Regions from separate parts of the Bradyrhizobium sp. CW1 genome, predicted to be linked through region 1. Evidence: predicted binding sites of a transcription regulator. Region 1 holds the regulator's gene; each other region holds the start of a gene.
The links. The regulator LexA, encoded in region 1, represses DNA repair genes until DNA is damaged. The targets are predictions, from matches to a motif close to TGTTCNNNNTGTGTTCNG.
Positions count from the first base shown of each region.

Region 1 (4,729 bases):
GCCGTTCGGGCTGGACAGCGTGTTCTGGTGGCTGATGGGGATTGGCATCGAGTGGATGGTCGCGGTCTCGCGCTGGGTCGCGGCCTTGCCGGGCGCGGTGGGCCGCATCCCGGCGTTCGGGATCGCGCCGCTGATCGCGGCGAGCCTGGGAATCATTGTGCTCGGCTTGTTGCGCACGCCGCTGCGCTGGTCCGGCGCCCTGGTGCTGCTGGCAGCGATCCTCTGGGGACTGTCGGCGCGGCAGCCCGACATCCTGATTGCCGGGGATGGCGCGAGCGTCGCGGTGCGGGGCAGGGACGGATATCTGCACCTGATCAGGACGAACAAGGACGGCTTTCTGCTCAAGGAATGGCTCGCTGCCGACGCCGATCCGCGCGATGCGGGCAGAGCCTCGCTTGCCGATGGCGTGTCCTGCGACGAATCCGGCTGCGTGACGCCACTGGCCGACGGGAGGCTGGTCGCGCTGGCACTGCGCGTCGACGCTCTCGCAGACGATTGCAGTCGGGCCGCCCTGGTGGTGACGACTCGTCCCGCGCCGCCCGATTGCGCGGCGATGGTGGTCGATCGGCAGCGGCTCGCCAGCCAGAGCGCGCTGGCGCTGACGCAGCGTGGTGACGGTTTTGTGGTTCAGGCAGTGAGGGCGAGAGGCACGAGCCGCCCCTGGTTGCCGGCCGGCGCCGGCGAGGGTGATTTCGACGGCAGCCTCGCGCCAAAGTCGACCGCGCCTCGCATCAAGGACGCAACGCCGGCGGACACCGACCTGCAAGCCGACGATTGATCTGATGGTGCGGAGCAACGCAGTGGTTCGGTGCGTCCGTTCGGATTCGCGGGGCGCAAACCACACCATCTCGCCGGCCACGGCCGGCGATGGCGATTCAATCCTGACCTCCGACCTCGTAGCCGGAGGGCGGCTCTGTCAGCCGATCGGCAGGTGCGTGACGGTCGGCTGCCTGTCGGCGGTGATCTGCGCCTTGTGCTCGCGCTCGGTGACCGACTGAGTCACCGGCAGTTGCAGCACCGTCGCGCGCTGGCCTTCGACGAGCTGCGTCACCAGCACGTATTTGCCGTCGGGGAATTCGATCGCATCATGATGGCGGTCGGGAACGTGCGGATCGATCTTGCCGAACTTGCCGACGCGGGAATTGATGGTGCGCGTCCAGATCCAGCGATTGTCGTAGCGGACGTCGTCGGCGAAGGCGAGCTCCGTCCCCGGCAGCAGGCAGACGGCGACGGACGGATCGGCTGCAGAGGCGAAGCCGCGCGTCGAGGTGCCGCGGAAGCTTGTCGTGACGATCGTCTCGCCGACTTCGGCGGGGCGCGACGCGACGGCATGTAGGCTGTAGTCACACATCGGGTGCTCCTCATGCTGGGATAGCAACCCGCGTCTCTTATCGAGGCGCAGGCCTCTATCAGAGTGGAAGCACGAACGCTGTGCTTGGTTGTGGGCAAATCTGCGGCTGGCTTCCGCAAGCCGCGATCACATTATCTTTCCCGAATTCAATAGGAACAAAGCTCGCCGCGATGCATTCGGGAGGCGCGTACGCGAACATTGCCAACTTGGCTGCAACGGCCGAACTTGACCGCTGGTCGCTGTTTCCTCGAACAACCGAGCCGCGAAGCGGTGCTGCTTGAAGCGGTGCTGCTTCGTCGGCGTGGCGAGGAGCCAGCGTTGGAGGAGGGGCCGGATAGTCTGTGCAGAACCAGAAAGGCTATCCAGCCGGAGCGGACGATGATCCGCTCCAATCTCTGACCGGCGATGCCGATCGGAAGCGCGCGAGGCGCCAAGCACCTCCGGCATGAAGTGCTTCCGATATGAAGTACTGCCGATAGAAAGGACTCCCGGTATCAGTACTTCCGGTAAAGCCCGATCAGCTTGCCCTGAATCTTCACCCGGTTGGGCGGCAGGATGCGGACCTCATAGGCCGCGTTGGCGGGCTCGAGCGCGATCGAGGCGCCGCGACGGCGGAAGCGCTTCAGCGTCGCTTCCTCGTCGTCGATCAGCGCCACCACGATGTCGCCGGTATCGGCGCTCTCGTTGCGCTGGATCAGGGCCATGTCGCCGTCGAGAATGCCGGCTTCGACCATCGAGTCGCCGCGCACTTCCAGCGCGTAATGCTCGCCCGAGCCGAGCATGTCAGGCGGTACGCTGATAGTATGGCTGCGGGTCTGCAACGCCTCGATCGGCGTGCCGGCCGCGATGCGGCCCATCACCGGCACCGCGACGGGACGTTCGCCCTCGTCAGCGGGCAGGCTCGCGCTCGCACGCACCTTGCCGAGATTGCCCTCGATGACGCTCGGCGTGAAGCCGCGGCGGCTGCCAGCGGCTGCCTGGAGCTCCGGCAGCTTGATGACTTCAATCGCACGGGCGCGGTTGGGCAGGCGTCGGATGAAGCCACGCTCCTCGAGCGCCGTGATCAGGCGATGGATGCCCGACTTCGAGCGCAGATCGAGCGCATCCTTCATCTCGTCGAAGGAGGGCGGCACGCCGCTTTCCTTCAGACGTTCACTGATGAACCGCAGAAGCTCGTATTGTTTGCGCGTTAACATCTCGACCAAAGTCCCCCGGTTGATGTCGTCCGATTCCGAGACGCTGAATTCGGCCATAAGCCGCTGCATGCTCGAAACAAATCATGAACAGACACTATATGTTCGATACATGTTCCGCAACTGCTTAATTTACCGTGAACAGAGCAAAGTGCGCGGAACGCGCGTTGCGGGGGCGCTCAGACGGGGAGCCGCAACACTTCGCAAGCCGTGCCGGCTTCGGCCTTCGGCGCGAATGGTGCGCGGACGAGAAGTACCTGTGCTGCAGCGAGATTCGCAAGCAGCGAAGAGTCCTGATGATTGACGGGAACAACGACGCGTGTGCCATCGTCACGCTCCTCAAGATGCGCGCGCAGATAGTCCTCGCGCTGGTCGTTGGCGCCGACGTCGCGGCCGAGCACGGCGCGTTCACGGCGATGGTGAATCACTGAACGGCCCGACAGGGCGCGAATCAGCGGCACCATGAACAGGAAAGCGCACACGTAGGACGATACGGGATTGCCCGGCAGGCCGATCACACCCATTGCGCCGAGTCGCCCGTGCATCATCGGCTTGCCTGGCCGCATCGCGATCTTCCAGAACGCCATCGCGATGCCTTCGTCCCGCAGTGCCTGCTGGACCAGATCGTGGTCGCCGACCGATGCGCCGCCGGTCGTGATCAGGACGTCGGCGCCGCTCTCGCGGGCGCGGCGGATGCCGGCGGTGGTGGCCTCGAGCGTGTCGGCGGCAATACCGAGGTCGATGGTCTCGGCGCCCTCGCTGCGGGCGAGCGCGTGCAGGGCGTAGCCGTTGGAATAGACGATCTGGCCGTGGCCGGGCGTGGTGCCCGGCATCACCAGCTCGTCGCCGGTGGCGAGAATCGCGACCTTCGGACGCCTGACAACGGCAAGGTGCGGATGATTCATCCCGGCGGCGAGCGCGAGGTCTCGCTCGGTCAGACGGCTTCCCTTGCGCAGGAGCACGTCGCCCTCGCGGAAATCGACGCCGGCGGGGCGGATGTGCCGGCCGGCGATCGCGGCTTCCTTGATCGTGATGCGCTTGCCGGCGGCGACCGTGTCCTCCTGGATCACGACGGCGTCCGCGCCAAAGGGAATGACGCCGCCGGTGAAGATCCGCACGGCCTCGCCGGCTCCGACCGTCCCCTCGAACGGTCGGCCCGCTGCGACTTCGCCGATGACGGTGAGCTCCGAATCGATCGTCGCGGCGTCGGCCGCGCGCACCGCGTAGCCGTCCATCGCCGACATCGCTTGCGGCGGCTGCGTGCGCCGCGCCACGACGTCACGCGCGAGCACGCGATGGTAGGCCTCGTCGAGGGAAATCATTTCTTCCGGCAGCGGCTCTGCACCCGCCAGCACCGCGGCAAGCGCGTCAGAAACCGGCATCAAGGCCACGGCGAAAACTCCTGCTCGGCACGTTCGGGCGAATGTTCCGCACGTCTTCTAGCCGAGCGCAGGCGCAGAGGCAAAAGCGGCTGAGCAGGCACAGTCATCCCGCCCCTTCACATTGTTCCGGAAGGCAGGATCAAGCGCGTCGCGGCATGATCCGAAGGAGGTCACAGATCGGCAGGAGAGTGGTCATGGAAGCGACGAAAATCATGGCAAGGCGAGAACGCGCCATGGCCTGAATCGATCAGCTCCCTGCCTGCCCGGGAGTTACGTCGGGCGCCTTGGATCCCTGATCCTTGTCGGGCAGCGGGTCGGCTTGGGATTTCAGGTCGGCGGCCTTGCTCACAAGCTTGGCGGAAAGGTCCGAATCTGAAGTTGTCCTCGCGAATTCAAGAAGAAGAGAGGCCTGCTTGGTGAGGTAGGTTTTGCCCAGCACGATGATGCATCCGTCCGTAGAAGTCCCAACGGACTCTAAGAGTCCGGAAGGCGGTATTCCGTTCCCGGAACTCTGTATAAAAATGTACAAAGTGATCCGGTTCCTCAATTTTTCAAAATTGGTCCGTCGGGCCGTGCCGTCGTGGGTTTCGCGACAACGGACCGTCGTCAAATGCCCAATGCCTTCAATGCGTTCCCGACGTCACGCGGCGAGGTCACATGCACCGCCGTCAAGCCGCGCGCGCGCGCTCCCTCGATGTTTTCGGCAAGATCGTCGAAGAACACGATGCGCCCGGCGGGCACGCCGATCGCCGCAACGACGTGGTCGAAGGCCTCCGCATCCGGTTTGCGCAGGCCGATGCTGG
Region 1 is NZ_CP064684.1:3,846,639-3,851,367, forward strand. Features, by position in the region: gene IVB54_RS18840 (ComEC/Rec2 family competence protein) at 1-778, shown strand, start outside; gene IVB54_RS18845 (hypothetical protein) at 917-1,351, opposite strand; gene lexA (transcriptional repressor LexA) at 1,846-2,547, opposite strand; gene glp (gephyrin-like molybdotransferase Glp) at 2,724-3,935, opposite strand; gene IVB54_RS18860 (hypothetical protein) at 4,174-4,365, opposite strand; gene IVB54_RS18865 (HAD family phosphatase) at 4,533-4,729, opposite strand, start outside.

Region 2 (4,729 bases), 2.1 Mb from region 1:
GGGTCGCGAGACTGCCGGGCGGGCTGCGATAAAACACGAGCGCCACGAACAGCCACATCGCGGCCTGGAGCAGCACGGCGATCCAGACGATCAGCCGCGGCCGCGCGCGAATGAGCTCGATGACCAGGGAGGTAAACCGCATGTAACGTCCGAAAGATGCAGCCAACCCGTGAAGCCGGCCCTATTCGCTCACGACTGTTTTGATAAAGGGCGTGACGCGTCGTGGCAACTGAGTCTCGTCTAGAGATTTGCCGACGCGTCGACTTCCAGGCTCGCGTCCACCTGCAGCTGGATCTCGGTCACCGCAAACAGATCCTGCGCCGGCTCGACCGTCCAGGGCATGTGCTTGGCGCGTGCGGCGGCGACGGGGGCGAAGAAGCTGCGGTGGTGGACGGTGGGACCGAGGCGGTTGAGCGCGTCGAGGTGCTCGGGCACGGCGTAGCCCTTATGCTGCTCGAAACCGTAGCCGGGACAGTCCTGCGCCAACGCGCACATCAGGCGGTCCCGCGTTACCTTGGCGATGATCGAGGCCGCTGCGATCGACAGGACGATGCCGTCGCCGCCGATCACGGCCTCGCAATCGCATTCCGTGTCGAGCCGGTCGCGGCCGTCGACGAAGACGTGCCGCGGCTGCTGGGGCAGCGCCACCACGGCGCGCTTCAGCGCCCACAGCGAGGCGCGCAGGATGTTGTCGCGGTCGATGCGGGAGCGCGAGGCGACGGCCACCGAGACCTGGGCGGTCGCGCAGATCTTGCCGAACAGCCTTTCGCGCTCCTCGGCCGTCAGGCGCTTGGAATCGTCGATGCCGCGCGGGATGCGGTCGGGATCGAGAATCACCGCCGCCGCCACCACCGGACCGGCCAGTGGCCCCCGGCCCGCCTCATCGCAGCCCGCTACCGGCCAAACGCCGCACTTGATCAGCGCGCGCTCACGGCGGAAGCTTGGGGCAACGATGATGGCGCTCTTTGTGCCGGCCAGCGCCTTGGCGATTTTTTTGGGCGCAGCTTTCTTGTTCTCAGGCGCAGCCTTCTCGTTCTTAGGCGCAGCCTTTTTGGGCGCGCCTTTGGCCGGCTTCTTGGCGGATTGATCCCGAATCATGGCCGGGATCGTGCGCAAGCGGCATGGCCTGCGCAATCGGGAACCTCGAACAATTCCCGTTATTCAAGCCAGCCGCCCTATTCCGCCAGATGCACCCGCCGGTCCTCGCCGACGTCGATGCCGGGCGCGACCACGACCTCCCAGGGATGGCCGTCAGGATCGGCGAAATAGCCGGAATAGCCGCCGTAGTCGGTCTCATGTGCTGCCTTCAGCAACGCGGCTCCCTTGCTGACGGCGAAGACCAGCACCGCATCCACCTCCTCACGCGCGCGGCAATTCCAGGCGAGCGTCATGCCGCGGAACGTCGATGGCCTCGGATGATCAGGCAATTTGGCGTCGACCGCGAGTTGATCCCAGGGAAACAACGCGAGCACCGGACCGCCGGTGTCATAGAACGCAACGGTCTCGCCGGTTACCTTGAGCCGGCGCGAGAAACCGAGCGCGTCGTAAAGGCAATGCTGGCGCGGATGTCGTTCACGCCCAGCGTGATGACGGTCAGCCGCGGGATAGGAGCTGGCGGTTCCTTACTCATAGACGCCTCTCTCACTTCGTCCCTCAGAACAGGCTGAGCTGATCGCCGTTCCGCTTCGGCTTGGCAAAATGATCCGTCGTCAGCTTGGCGCGCCGTTTGTTCAGCCCGAGCCTGTCGCAAGCGATCTCGAAGCGGCGGCCGATGGTCCAGGCCATCGGGCCGGTGCCCTTCATGCGCTCGCCCCATTTCGCATCGTAGTCACGGCCGCCGCGCATGTCGCGGATCAGCGTGAAGACGTGGCGATACCGGTCCGGATAGTTCGCCATCAGCCATTCCCGAAAGAGATCGCGCACCTCGAGCGGCAACCGCAGCAACACGTAGGAGGCCTCCTTGACGCCGGCATGGGCGGCGGCATCCAGGATGCGCTCGATCTCGGAATCGTTCAGCGCGGGGATCACGGGCGCGACCATGACGGTGGTCGGAATGCCAGCCTCGGAAAGCTGCTTCAGTGCCTCCAGCCGCTTCGGCGGCGTGGACGCCCGCGGCTCCATGGTGCGCGCTAGTTTCGGATCGAGCGAGGTCACGGAGATCCCGACCTTGGCGAGGTTGCGTTTGGCCATTCGCGCGAGAATGTCGATGTCGCGCACGACCAGCGCCGACTTGGTGACGATCCCGACGGGATGGCCGGCGCGCTCCAGCACCTCCAGAATGCCGCGCATGATTTTGCGCTCGCGCTCGATCGGCTGATAGGGATCGGTGTTGGTGCCGATCGCGATCATCCGCGGCTCGTAGCCCGGCGCCGCAAGCTCCTTCTCGAGCAACGCCGGCGCCTCGGGCTTCACGAACAGCTTCGACTCAAAGTCGAGCCCCGGCGACAGGCCGAGATAGGCATGCGTCGGCCGCGCGAAGCAATAGACGCAGCCGTGCTCGCAACCGCGGTAGGGATTGATCGAACGATCGAAGCCGATGTCGGGAGATTCGTTGCGGGTGATCACCTTGCGCGAGGTGTCGATCCCGACCGTGGTCTTGAACGGGGGCAGTTCTTCAAGGCTCTGCCAGCCATCGTCGAATGCGACGCGCGCCTCGGCCTCAAACCGGCCGCTGGCGTTGGACTGCGCGCCCCGGCCTCGCCTGCGCTGGCGGTCGATGGCGACCGCCAGCTCAGGGAAGTCAGAAGGCGCACCCGCCGGCTCGGAGGGCGCCGTGACCGGCGGGTGCTTGAGAGCATGAGAGGATGCTGGACTCATGAAGCCAAGATAGCATGTCAAAGGAACAAATCAAGAACACAAACAAAAAACGTGAAAACAACCCCATGCACAGTAGAGCTGCCCAAATTTCGGGCGGGGGTTTTTGACTTCACGCAACACCAGCGTGACCACGATTCCGTTTGATCACGGGAGGGATCGATCGTCGCGGAACATGGTTGATGACGATCGTTGGGTGAAGGTCGGCAAGAACATGACAAATCAACAACAATTGGCCGCAGCGAGCAGCAACCTCGAACTGCTCGACCGCTATTGGCGCGCCGCGAACTATCTCTCCGTCGGGCAAATCTATCTCCTCGACAATCCGCTGCTGCGCGAGCCCTTACGGCCCGAGCACATCAAGCCGCGTTTGCTCGGCCATTGGGGCACGACGCCCGGTTTGAACTTCATTTATGCCCATCTCAACCGCGTCATCCGCGCGCTGGACCTGAACGTGATCTATGTCTGCGGTCCCGGGCACGGCGGCCCCGGCATGGTCGCCAACACCTATCTCGAAGGCAGCTACAGCGAGCTCTATCCCGATATCGCGCGCGATACCGAGGGGTTGCGCAAGCTGTTCAGGCAATTCTCCTTCCCCGGCGGCATCCCGAGTCACGCGGCGCCGGAAACGCCGGGCTCGATCCACGAAGGCGGTGAGCTCGGTTACGCGCTGGTGCATGCCTATGGCGCGGCCTTCGACAATCCCGACCTGATCGTCGCCTGTGTCGTCGGTGACGGCGAGGCCGAGACCGGCCCGCTCGCCGCGTCCTGGCACTCCAACAAATTCCTCAATCCTGCGCATGACGGCGCGGTGCTGCCGATCCTGCATCTCAACGGTTACAAGATTGCCAATCCGACCGTGCTCGGCCGGATGCGCGACGACGAGATCCGCGATCTCTTCCGCGGGCTCGGCCACGAGCCGCTGTTCGTCGAGGGCGACGATCCCAAATTGATGCACCGGGCCATGGCAGACGCGCTCGACGTCGCGCTCGTCAGCATCCGGTCGATCCAGCAGCACGCCCGCGACGGCCGCAAGAGCGTCGAACGCCCGCGCTGGCCGATGATCGTGCTGCGCAGCCCGAAGGGCTGGACCGGCCCCAAGGAAGTCGACGGCAAGAAGGTGGAGGGCTTTTGGCGGGCGCATCAGGTGCCCGTCGCGAACTGTCGCGAGAACCCGGCGCATCTGAAGATTCTCGAAGACTGGATGCGCAGCTACGAGCCGGAAAAGCTGTTCGACGCGAACGGCGCGCTCATTGCCGAGCTCCAGGCGCTCGCGCCCGAAGCCAATCGCCGCATGGGCGCCAATCCGCACGCCAATGGCGGCCTTCTGAAGAAGGAGCTGAAGCTGCCGGACTTCCGCAGTTTCGCCGTCGAAGTAGCGCAGCCGGGCGGCGTCGTGGCGGAGGCAACCCGCGAGCTCGGGAAATTCCTGCGCGACGTCATCCGCCTCAACGCCGATGCCCGCAACTTCCGCATCATGGGCCCGGACGAGACTGCGTCGAACCGGCTCGATGCGGTGTTCGAGGCCACCGAACGCGTCTGGATGGAGCCGACAAAACCTTACGACGTGCATCTCGCCCAGGACGGACGCGTGATGGAAGTCCTGAGCGAGCATCTCTGCCAGGGCTGGTTAGAGGGTTACCTGCTCACGGGCCGGCACGGCTTCTTCTCCTGCTACGAGGCGTTCATCCACATCGTGGATTCCATGTTCAACCAGCACGCCAAATGGCTGAAGGTGACCCGGCATCTGCCGTGGCGGCGACCGATCGCCTCGCTCAACTATCTGCTCACCTCGCATGTCTGGCGTCAGGACCACAACGGCTTCAGCCATCAGGATCCCGGTTTCGTCGATCTCGTCGCCAACAAGAAGGCCGACATCGTCCGCATCTACTTCCCGCCGGATGCCAACACGCTG
Region 2 is NZ_CP064684.1:5,979,477-5,984,205, forward strand. Features, by position in the region: gene IVB54_RS29120 (glycosyltransferase family 39 protein) at 1-142, opposite strand, end outside; gene IVB54_RS29125 (ribonuclease HII) at 241-1,098, opposite strand; partial or broken gene IVB54_RS29130 (VOC family protein) at 1,176-1,630, opposite strand; gene IVB54_RS29135 (PA0069 family radical SAM protein) at 1,654-2,817, opposite strand; gene IVB54_RS29140 (phosphoketolase family protein) at 3,029-4,729, shown strand, end outside.
Region 2: IVB54_RS29135 (PA0069 family radical SAM protein) is a predicted target of LexA. The motif match lies at 2,839-2,856, and genes of this name have one in related genera.

Region 3 (4,729 bases), 870 kb from region 1:
AGGACGGCGTATCGTCGAGCCAGTGAAGCCCGCGGGGCTGTGTCGTACGCGGCGCAAAGAATGCGTCCAGCTCTGCATCGGCTGGCAACGGTCCCCAGACCAGCCGGCGCTCGATGGCAATCACGAGGTCGGCAAGGCCCGCCTGTTGAATAGCGCCGGCGATGGACGAGTCGGTCGTGACAATGAGCCGCGTCATGCCGTGGCCTCAAGGCTTCGTCAAAACATTACCGTAACGCCACAGCCGATCATTGGTCAGGTGCGTGCCGCCCCACCAGCGGTCGATCGGATTGTGGCGACTGAAATCTTCCTGATGGGCCAGGACGGCCCTGCCGAACTCGGTCAACGACAACCGGCTGCGGAGATAGACCTCGTGCCGAGCTCTTAAATTTTCGCGATCGATCGTGCGCAGTTCGTCGCCCAACCCGGCCACTACGGGCTTGGGGCCGAGCGCGAGCCCCTCGAGCAACGAACCCAACTCAAATTCTCCGAACCCATATGTGCGCCGTTGCGAGCGCAGGTGAAACAACGCATTCGTGTTTGCAAACCCTCTGGCAAGGAGCTCCAGAAATCGCATCTCGGTCGCACCGAGACCCGTGAAAGGCGACGGCAGTTCTGCCAAGAGATCGAGCAAGGCCGGGCGCAGCATCAGCAATGCACTGAGATCCTGGTGAAGGAGATCGACGCACGCCTCAGGGGTCATCGCACGGTAGGCCGACCACGCCAACCGGGCAGTCTCGAACTCCTGGGCCCTAACAGGCACGACATGGATGTGCGGCTCGGACGCAGCGAGATCCTCGCCGTGTGCTGTCGTCAGCTCGGATGACACAAGTCGAAGTCGAAGCTTTGGCACCAGCGAGGAGCAGGAGCTGAGGTGGTCCAGCAGGCAGACGAGCTGCAATTGATCCCGGGGAGCTGGGTCGAACCAAAGTTCAACCACGTCATATCGCTCGCAGAAGTCTGCCAGGGACAAGTCTTTGCGGTCCTTGATACCCTTGGGCCAGCGGATGCCCCAATCGGACCAATGATCACCCGGCCCGAGATTCGCCGAACGCGCCGCGAAATAGGCTGCGAGCTTCTCGGGTGAGGGCAGCGGTCCCCACTCAAAGTGAAACGAGGATGAGATGACAAGCTCCGCCAACCCGGATCGTGCGAGCTGGCCTCCGGACGAACTGGTCAAGATCAGACGCTTCATCGCACCACCCGGTGCCCCCACGCCAAACGAAACAGGCGCCGAAGACGTCGGCAACTCAACGTCCTCAGCGCCCGCTCCTCGCGAAAAACTTTACTGCTGAAGCTTACTCGTCCGCCGGCTCCTCGCCGTCGGCGTCACGCTCGGGGCTGCCGGCGAGAATCTGCTCGGCGATCAGGCCGGAGTTCTGGCGGATCGAGGTCTCGATCTTGGCGGTGATGTCGGGGTTGGCCTTCAGGAACGCTTTCGAATTCTCGCGGCCCTGGCCAAGACGCTGGCTGTCGTAGGAGAACCATGCGCCGGATTTTTCGACGATGCCGGCCTTGACGCCGAGATCGAGGATCTCGCCCATCTTGGAGACGCCCTCGCCGTACATGATGTCGAACTCGACCTGCTTGAACGGCGGCGCCAGCTTGTTCTTGACGACCTTGACGCGCGTGGTGTTGCCGACCACTTCGTCACGCTCCTTGATCGCGCCGATGCGGCGGATGTCGAGGCGGACGGAAGCATAGAATTTCAGCGCGTTGCCGCCGGTGGTGGTCTCCGGCGAGCCGTACATCACGCCGATCTTCATGCGGATCTGGTTGATGAAGATCACCATGGTATTGGACTTGTTGATGGACGCCGTCAGCTTGCGCAGCGCCTGGCTCATCAGACGCGCCTGCAGACCCGGCAGCGCATCGCCCATCTCGCCCTCGAGCTCGGCCTTCGGCACCAGCGCCGCGACCGAATCGATCACCAGCACGTCGACCGCGCCGGAGCGCACCAGCGTGTCGCAGATTTCCAGCGCCTGCTCGCCGGTGTCCGGCTGGGAGATCAGGAGCTCGTCGATATTGACGCCCAGCTTGCGCGCATAGACCGGGTCGAGCGCGTGCTCGGCGTCGATGAAGGCGCAGATGCCGCCCTTCTTCTGCCCTTCCGCCACCGTGTGCAGCGCCAGCGTGGTCTTGCCCGAGGATTCCGGCCCGTAGATCTCCACGACGCGCCCCTTCGGCAGGCCGCCGATCCCGAGCGCGATATCGAGCCCCAACGAGCCCGAAGAGACCGCCTCGACATCCATCGAACGGTCGTTCTTGCCGAGCTTCATCACCGAGCCCTTGCCGAACTGACGCTCGATCTGGGAGAGCGCGGCGGCGAGAGCTTTACTCTTGTCCATGGAGGATCCTTCGACGATACGCAGGGCAGTGGTGGACATCGGGTCGTGCTCCTTATGACGAGGATTCGCGTGAGGGACAAACGATTGGCGAGGCGGCGCGGCGATAAAAACAATGTACCCTATTTGTTCTAGGTTCGCAATATGTTCTTTTGGGAATTTGCACGCTCTGGCTGACGCGCATCAAAGACGGATGACCCGCACACCGTCAGAATTCCGTCATCCTGCGGCACCGAACCTTTCGTGGTCTGCGGCCTTCTCCTGGATAGCCTCTTGGACGAGACCGCAACTCTGGGGACTTCAGTCATGACGAACAACACGCATCACGATACGGCCCGGCGCACTCCGCTGCTGGAGGCGGCGCGGGAGGAGCTGAGCAAGTTCGAGCGTAAGGAAAACGAGTTCCGCAAGAAAGACCGCGAAGAGCGTGCCGCCGAACTCCGTTTGCCGCTGGACGCGATCAAGGTTCATTAGGCCGCTGGGACCGCGCTGGCGACGGTGCCGGAGCGGCCGCCCGTTGATCTCAGGGAATCGGCACGGGAATCGGGATTCGGATGGCCGTGAAAGGCGAATCCGAGCCGATATGGTACTAAATACTACCAGTAAGCCATTGACTGGGCGGGGAAATTTGTAGGCACGCTACTGTGCATGGGGTTGTTTTCGCGTTTTTGAAAGGCGCGCACGGGCCTTTCCACTTTCGGAGCCATCTCCCGCACCCAACAGCGCCTACAGCAGAACCAGCAACCCGATGCCGATTACCAGCACGACGAAGCCAGCCGCCGTCGCGGCGGCGAATGACCGCTCTACGTTGTCCATGATGCCACCCCGTTGCCGGCACGCCACGTTTTCCCCCATGGCAGCACCGTCGCCGCGAAATCTCGCCTGCGGTTGTGTCCTGAGTTGTGCGAACGGATGTCGAAATTGGGACCGGTGCGGGGCCAGTCTGCGGCCCCCGCGCTCCGGCTTTTGCTGCCATCATTGGGCCTTGTCAGGCTGTCGTAAGCTGAACCGGCTAGGGTCGCCCGGCTATGGTGTTGCAGCCCAGCACCTCAGCCTCCAATAACCTTCTCCCCGCTTGGTTCTCCCAAGCGGGGTTTTTTCATTCCGATTTTCATGCCGGCCGACCGGTTTGCGAACCGCCCTCCTCCTGCGTCAGCCGCAGCGAGAAGGCGCGGATCGCCGGCGCTGCGAGCAGCACTATCGGCAGCATCGCCGCCCATGCGATCAGCCACGACACCATCCAGTGCGCCAGGAAGTCCAGCGCGTTCCCTGCGGGAAAGCTGGCGATGCCCGCGGCGATCAGCGAGGTCAGTCCGGACTGGATGATTCCGAACACGAAATGAGAATAGCGGCGGGGAATGCCCGGCATGACGCGTCCATGTTGCTTAGCCGCATCGGGCCAAGCAAGGCACATGCCGCCGCGTTCCGGAAGGTGCCCTTACCCATCCCAGGAACTCTGTTCTTGGCCGGAGAACCACGGGCATGAGGTCGCGCCGCCGCTGGGCGGCGCGCGTGCGTTTGCGCGATAGCCGTGAGCGATCCGGGGCTTACCGACAGGTTTGGCTTTCTTGGAATATTATGCCGCCCAGCATGTTCTCAGTGATGGAAGTGAATCATGGGAGATGGCCATGAATCACAGGGGCATCGAGTTCACCGTCGCCAAGACGGCAATTCCCGGCATTTGGCAGTGGCAGTTCCGGATCGGCGAGCAGATCAAGACCGGCAAGACTGAGACCAAGATCGATCTCTTGGCGATCCGACGGGTGCAGCGGCGCATCGATCGGGAGCTGAAGGCGATCGGACGCGACACGGCCTGAGCCGTCGGACCGAGATCGGTGGGCTGGCGTCCATGGGGCTATTCCGTAGCCGACCGGAATTGATCTGCCGACGGTTTGGGATTGGACTGCCGGGATTATGGCCGTGGGGACGGAGCCATCAGGCGCGATCGGTGCGAACCATGCCGCTCTACTTCTTTCGAATCCGGAACGGCCGCTATTCCGGCTGTGCCGACCAGGCGTCGGAATTTGCCGATCGCGATTTGGCCTGGAAGGAGATGACAAGCGTCTGCGCCGACATGGCCGCCGGCATCGCCCGCAAGCTCCAGGAAAATTCCGAATGGAATATGGAGCTGCTGGACGAGGCCAAGGAGCCCGTATTCCGGATCCGCATCACATCCGAAACCTTCGAATAGGGCCGGCCCTAATCCGCGCTGGGCAGCCGCCGCATCGTGAATTCGATGTCGCCGCCGGGCAGCTCGCGCCAGGTCTCGACCGCGCTCATATAGCCGGCCTTGGGGTAGCGGGCGAAGAAAGCCTGTGCCCTCTCCCGTGCCGCCGCGCGCGGCAGCGTGAAAGTCTCGCGCAGATAGCCGTCGCCGGCCGTCGGGC
Region 3 is NZ_CP064684.1:2,979,955-2,984,683, reverse strand. Features, by position in the region: gene IVB54_RS14430 (hypothetical protein) at 1-196, opposite strand, end outside; gene IVB54_RS14425 (hypothetical protein) at 206-1,192, opposite strand; gene recA (recombinase RecA) at 1,296-2,384, opposite strand; gene IVB54_RS14415 (hypothetical protein) at 2,649-2,816, shown strand; gene IVB54_RS14410 (DUF2798 domain-containing protein) at 3,454-3,711, opposite strand; gene IVB54_RS14405 (hypothetical protein) at 3,971-4,159, shown strand; gene IVB54_RS14400 (hypothetical protein) at 4,300-4,533, shown strand; gene IVB54_RS14395 (hypothetical protein) at 4,542-4,729, opposite strand, start outside.
Region 3: recA (recombinase RecA) is a predicted target of LexA. The motif match lies at 2,459-2,476, and genes of this name have one in related genera.

Region 4 (4,729 bases), 1.7 Mb from region 1:
CTCGAAACTGCCGCGGCCGCCATTGCCGCCGCCACCGCCGCCGCGATTGCGATTGGCCTGGGCGCGCTGCCAGCCCGGGGTCGAATAGGTGGAGCCGAACGCTTCCATGTCGTCGAAGCGGGAGGCGCCGTAGCCGCCGGTGCCGCCCCAGGCCGAGCCGCCCTTGGATTCCGTGATCTCGACATTGGCCGCGGGCAGTTCGTCGAGAAAGCGCGAGGGGATCGTGGTCGACCAGGTGCCGTGGATCCGGCGGTTGGTGGCAAAATAGATTTTGGCGCGGCGGCGGGCCCGGGTCAGGCCGACATGACCGAGCCGGCGCTCTTCCTCGAGGCCGGCGCGGCCCTGTTCGTCCAACGTGCGCTGGCTCGGAAACAGGCCTTCCTCCCAGCCGGGCAGGAACACGTTGTCGAATTCCAGCCCCTTGGCCGAATGCAGCGTCATCAGCGACACCGCGTCCTCGTCGGCGCCGCTGTCGCGGTCCATCACCAGTGAGATGTGCTCCAAAAACCCTTGCAGGTTCTCGAACTCCTCCATCGAGCGCACCAGCTCCTTGAGGTTTTCGAGCCGACCCGCGGCGTCCGCCGAACGGTCCTTCTGCCACATCTCGGTGTAGCCGCTCTCGTCGAGCACGATCTCGGCGAGCTCGGTGTGCGAGGTGACCTCGCGCTGGGCGCGCCAGCGGTCGAACTGGGCGACGACGTCGCGCAAGGAGCCGCGCGCCTTCGGCTTCAGCTCATCGGTCTCGACCACCGCGCGCGCCGCCTCGAACAGCGGGATGCGGCGCTTGCGGGCGTGATCGTGCAGCATCTGCACGGTGGCATCGCCCAGGCCGCGCTTGGGCGTGTTGACGATGCGCTCGAAGGCGAGATCGTCGGCCGGTGAATTGATGACGCGGAGATAAGCCAGCGCATCGCGGATCTCGGCGCGCTCGTAGAAGCGCGGGCCGCCGATGACGCGATAGGGCAGGCCGAGCGTGACGAAGCGGTCCTCGAACTCGCGCATCTGGTAGGAGGCGCGCACCAGAATCGCGATCTCGTTGAGCTTGTCGCCCTGGCGCTGGATCTGCTCGATCTCCTCGCCGATGCCGCGGGCTTCCTCTTCCGAATCCCAAGAGCCTGTTACCGTGACCTTCTCGCCGTCCTGGTCCTCGGTGCGCAGCGTCTTGCCGAGCCGGCCCTCGTTGTGGGCGATCAGGTGCGAGGCGGCGGCGAGGATGTGGCCCGTCGAGCGGTAGTTGCGCTCGAGGCGGATGACCTTGGCGCCGGGGAAATCATGGTCGAAGCGCAGGATGTTGTCGACCTCCGCGCCGCGCCAGCCATAGATCGACTGGTCGTCGTCGCCGACGCAGCAGATGTTTTTGACGTGGCGCGTCTGCTCCTTCTCCCCGCTTGCGGGGTCGCGACGAGCTTCGCTCACGCTGAGAAGGTCAGGATGAGGGGCTGCCTCCACGAGCTCAGCTTGCTGAGAGTCCCCCTCACCCGGATCGCTCGGGCGCGCAATTGCGCTGCCGGGCGATCCGACCTCTCCCCGCACGCGGGGAGAGGCAAAAGAAGTCGGCGCTTGGGACAGCAGCCGCAGCCACAGATATTGAGCGACGTTGGTGTCTTGATACTCATCGACCAGGATGAATTTGAAGCGCTGCTGGTACTGCCGCAGGATATCCGGGTGCTCGCGGAAGATGCGGATGTCCTCGAGCAGCAGATCGCCGAAATCGGCGGCGTTCAGGATCTTCAGCCGCTCCTGGTAGCTCGCATAGAGCTTGCCGCCCTTGCCGTTGGCGAACACGGCGGCTTCGCCCGACGGCACCTGCGACGGCGTCAGGCCGCGGTTCTTCCAGCCGTCGATCAGCCCGGCCAGCATGCGCGCCGGCCAGCGCTTGTCGTCGATATTGTCGGCTTGCAGAAGCTGCTTGAGCAGTCGGACCTGATCGTCGACGTCGAGCACGGTGAAGTTCGACTTGAGCTGCGCCAGCTCGGCGTGGGTGCGCAGGATGCGCCCGCCGATGGAGTGGAAGGTGCCGAGCCACGGCATGCCTTCGACGGCATGGCCGAGCATCTGACCGAGCCGATGTTTCATTTCGCGCGCGGCCTTGTTGGTGAAGGTCACCGACAGGATTTCGGATGGGCGGGCGCGGCCCTGGCTCAGGATGTGGGCGATGCGCGTGGTCAGCACGCGGGTCTTGCCGGTGCCGGCGCCGGCCAGCACCAGAACCGGCCCGTCCAGCGTCTCCACAGCCTCGCGCTGCTCCGGATTGAGCCCGGACAGGTATTGCGGGCCTACCGAGGCGCGCGCACGCGCGGCGATGCCGCCGGCTGCGGGCTGGTGGTCGGGGACGCTCTGGGACGTGATCTTGCTCGGCTCGGTCATGCGAATCATTTGCCCCACGTTGGCACCGCGGGGTGGTGAAAGGGGAGCCTTCTTAACAGGGATTGGTCCCTATATGGGGCCGCGGACAGGGGTTTTCCACGTGCGCCGAAAGCCAATTTGTTCCTGTCGGTCAGGCGAATTTCCGGCTTCAGCGGCCCGGAACCATTGTTCCGAGTTGGCGATTGGTTCTGCAAGTGAGGCGCGTCAGCCGCGCCGATCGCAGACAGACATCGAAACAGAGGTTCGGATCATGCTTAGCTGGGTAGTTACGTTTCTGGTTATCGCCCTGATCGCCGGTATCCTGGGCTTTGGCGGCCTCGCCGGCGCGTCGATCGAAATCGCCAAGATCATCTTCTTCATCGCAGTCGTGTTGTTCCTGGTCTCGGCCGTTGTCGGACTGGCACGGGGTCGTAACAGGGTTTAGCGCGCTTACCGCTTCGAGGGCATCGCCACGTTCCGGCCGATGCCCTCGGGCCGCGGGACGGCGCTGTGGGCCTTGACCACCGCTGCGATGCGCTCACGGATGTCTGGGGGAAAAGCCGCCACCTTTCGTGAGCCCATGTCGATGTGAAGCGACATGTTTTCCGATGTGGCGGACAGCCATCCTTCGGTCGCGTGCCGCAGCTCCTGGAAGGTGTGCAGCCGCTTGTCGTCGGCTTCCAGCAGCCAGACCGAGACCTGCACGAGATCGTCGAGATGGATTTCGCGCAAATACCGCACGTGGCATTCGGCGGTGAAGGTCGAGCCGCCGCGCTCCTTCATGTAGCCCGGTCCGATCCCGAGCGTCAGCCACATCTGGTCGATCGCGCGGTCGAACATCACGTTGTAATAGGCCATGTTGAGGTGGCCGTTGTAGTCGATCCATTGCGGCTCGATCTGCATGATTGACGAGCGGAACGGCACGCCCTCGATCGTTGTGGCAGCAGTCTCCGGCATGTGTCCTTCCCCAGCTATGCGTCCGGTCGCTTGACTTGACCGGTGAGATGTCCTTTGCCACGGTTCGTCTCGTCGGGAGGAACGTCCGTGGGTACGACCATCACCAATAATCCGCCGCGGCCGGCGCCGAAAGCCCTCGCGAGCGCGCTGGAGCAACTTGCCGCGCGGTTCGGCAACCGCCTCATCACCTCGCAAGCCGTCCGCGAGCAGCACGGCCATACCACCACATGGATCGTGAACCAGCCGCCGGACGGCGTGGTGATGGCGCAGGAGACTGCCGACATCCAGGACGTGGTGCGGATCTGCGCGAAAAACGGCGTGCCTGTCATCGCCTTCGGCACCGGCACCTCGCTCGAGGGCCAGGTCAACGCACCCGCCGGCGGAATTTGCATCGACCTGCGCGACATGAACAAGGTGCTCGCGGTGCATGCCGAGGACCTCGACTGCGTGATCCAGCCCGGGGTGACCCGCAAGGCGCTCAACGAGCATCTGCGCGACCAGGGCCTGTTCTTCCCGATCGACCCCGGCGCGGACGCTTCCCTCGGTGGCATGGCCTCGACCCGCGCTTCCGGCACCAATGCGGTGCGCTACGGCACCATGCGCGACAGTGTGCTGGCGCTGAAAGTGGTCCGCGGCGACGGCGAGATCATCACGACCGGCACGCGTGCGAAGAAATCATCCGCCGGCTACGACCTGACGCATCTGTTCGTCGGCGCCGAGGGCACGCTCGGCATCATCTCGGAGCTGACCATCCGCCTGCGCGGCATCCCCGATACGATCGCGGCCGGAGCGGTGTCGTTCGAGACCGTGCACGGGGCGTGTCAGGCCGTGATCCTGGCGATCCAGACCGGCATTCCCGTGGCGCGCATCGAGCTGCTCAACGCCGCGCAGGTGCGGGCCTGCAACGCCTATTCGAAGTTGACCCTGCCCGAAACGCCGCTGCTGCTGATGGAATTCCACGGCAGCGAGATCGAGGTCGCCGAACAGTCCAAGGCCTTCGGCGAGATCGCCAGGGATTGCGGCGGCGGCGACTTCTCCTGGACCACCAAGCCGGAGGATCGCACAAAGCTGTGGCAGGCGCGGCACGACGCCTATTGGTCGGTGAAAGCGCTGCGGCCCGGCGACAGCATCGGGGTGGTCGCGACCGACGTCTGCGTGCCGATCTCGCGGCTTGCCGAATGCGTCGGCGAGACCGAGGAAGATCTCAAGCGCCTCAACCTGTTGTCGCCGATCGTCGGCCATGTCGGCGACGGCAATTTCCACTGCTCGCTGGTCTGCGACACCAACGATGCCGACGAGATGGCGCGCGGCGAGGAGTTCATGCATCGGCTGGTCGAGCGCGCGCAGGCGATGGACGGCACCTGCACCGGCGAGCACGGCATCGGTCAGGGCAAGCAGAAATACCTCAAGGCGGAGCTCGGCCCCG
Region 4 is NZ_CP064684.1:2,131,067-2,135,795, forward strand. Features, by position in the region: gene IVB54_RS10355 (UvrD-helicase domain-containing protein) at 1-2,376, opposite strand, end outside; gene IVB54_RS10360 (DUF1328 domain-containing protein) at 2,618-2,791, shown strand; gene IVB54_RS10365 (thioesterase family protein) at 2,797-3,303, opposite strand; gene IVB54_RS10370 (FAD-linked oxidase C-terminal domain-containing protein) at 3,391-4,729, shown strand, end outside.
Region 4: IVB54_RS10355 (UvrD-helicase domain-containing protein) is a predicted target of LexA. The motif match lies at 2,541-2,558, and genes of this name have one in related genera.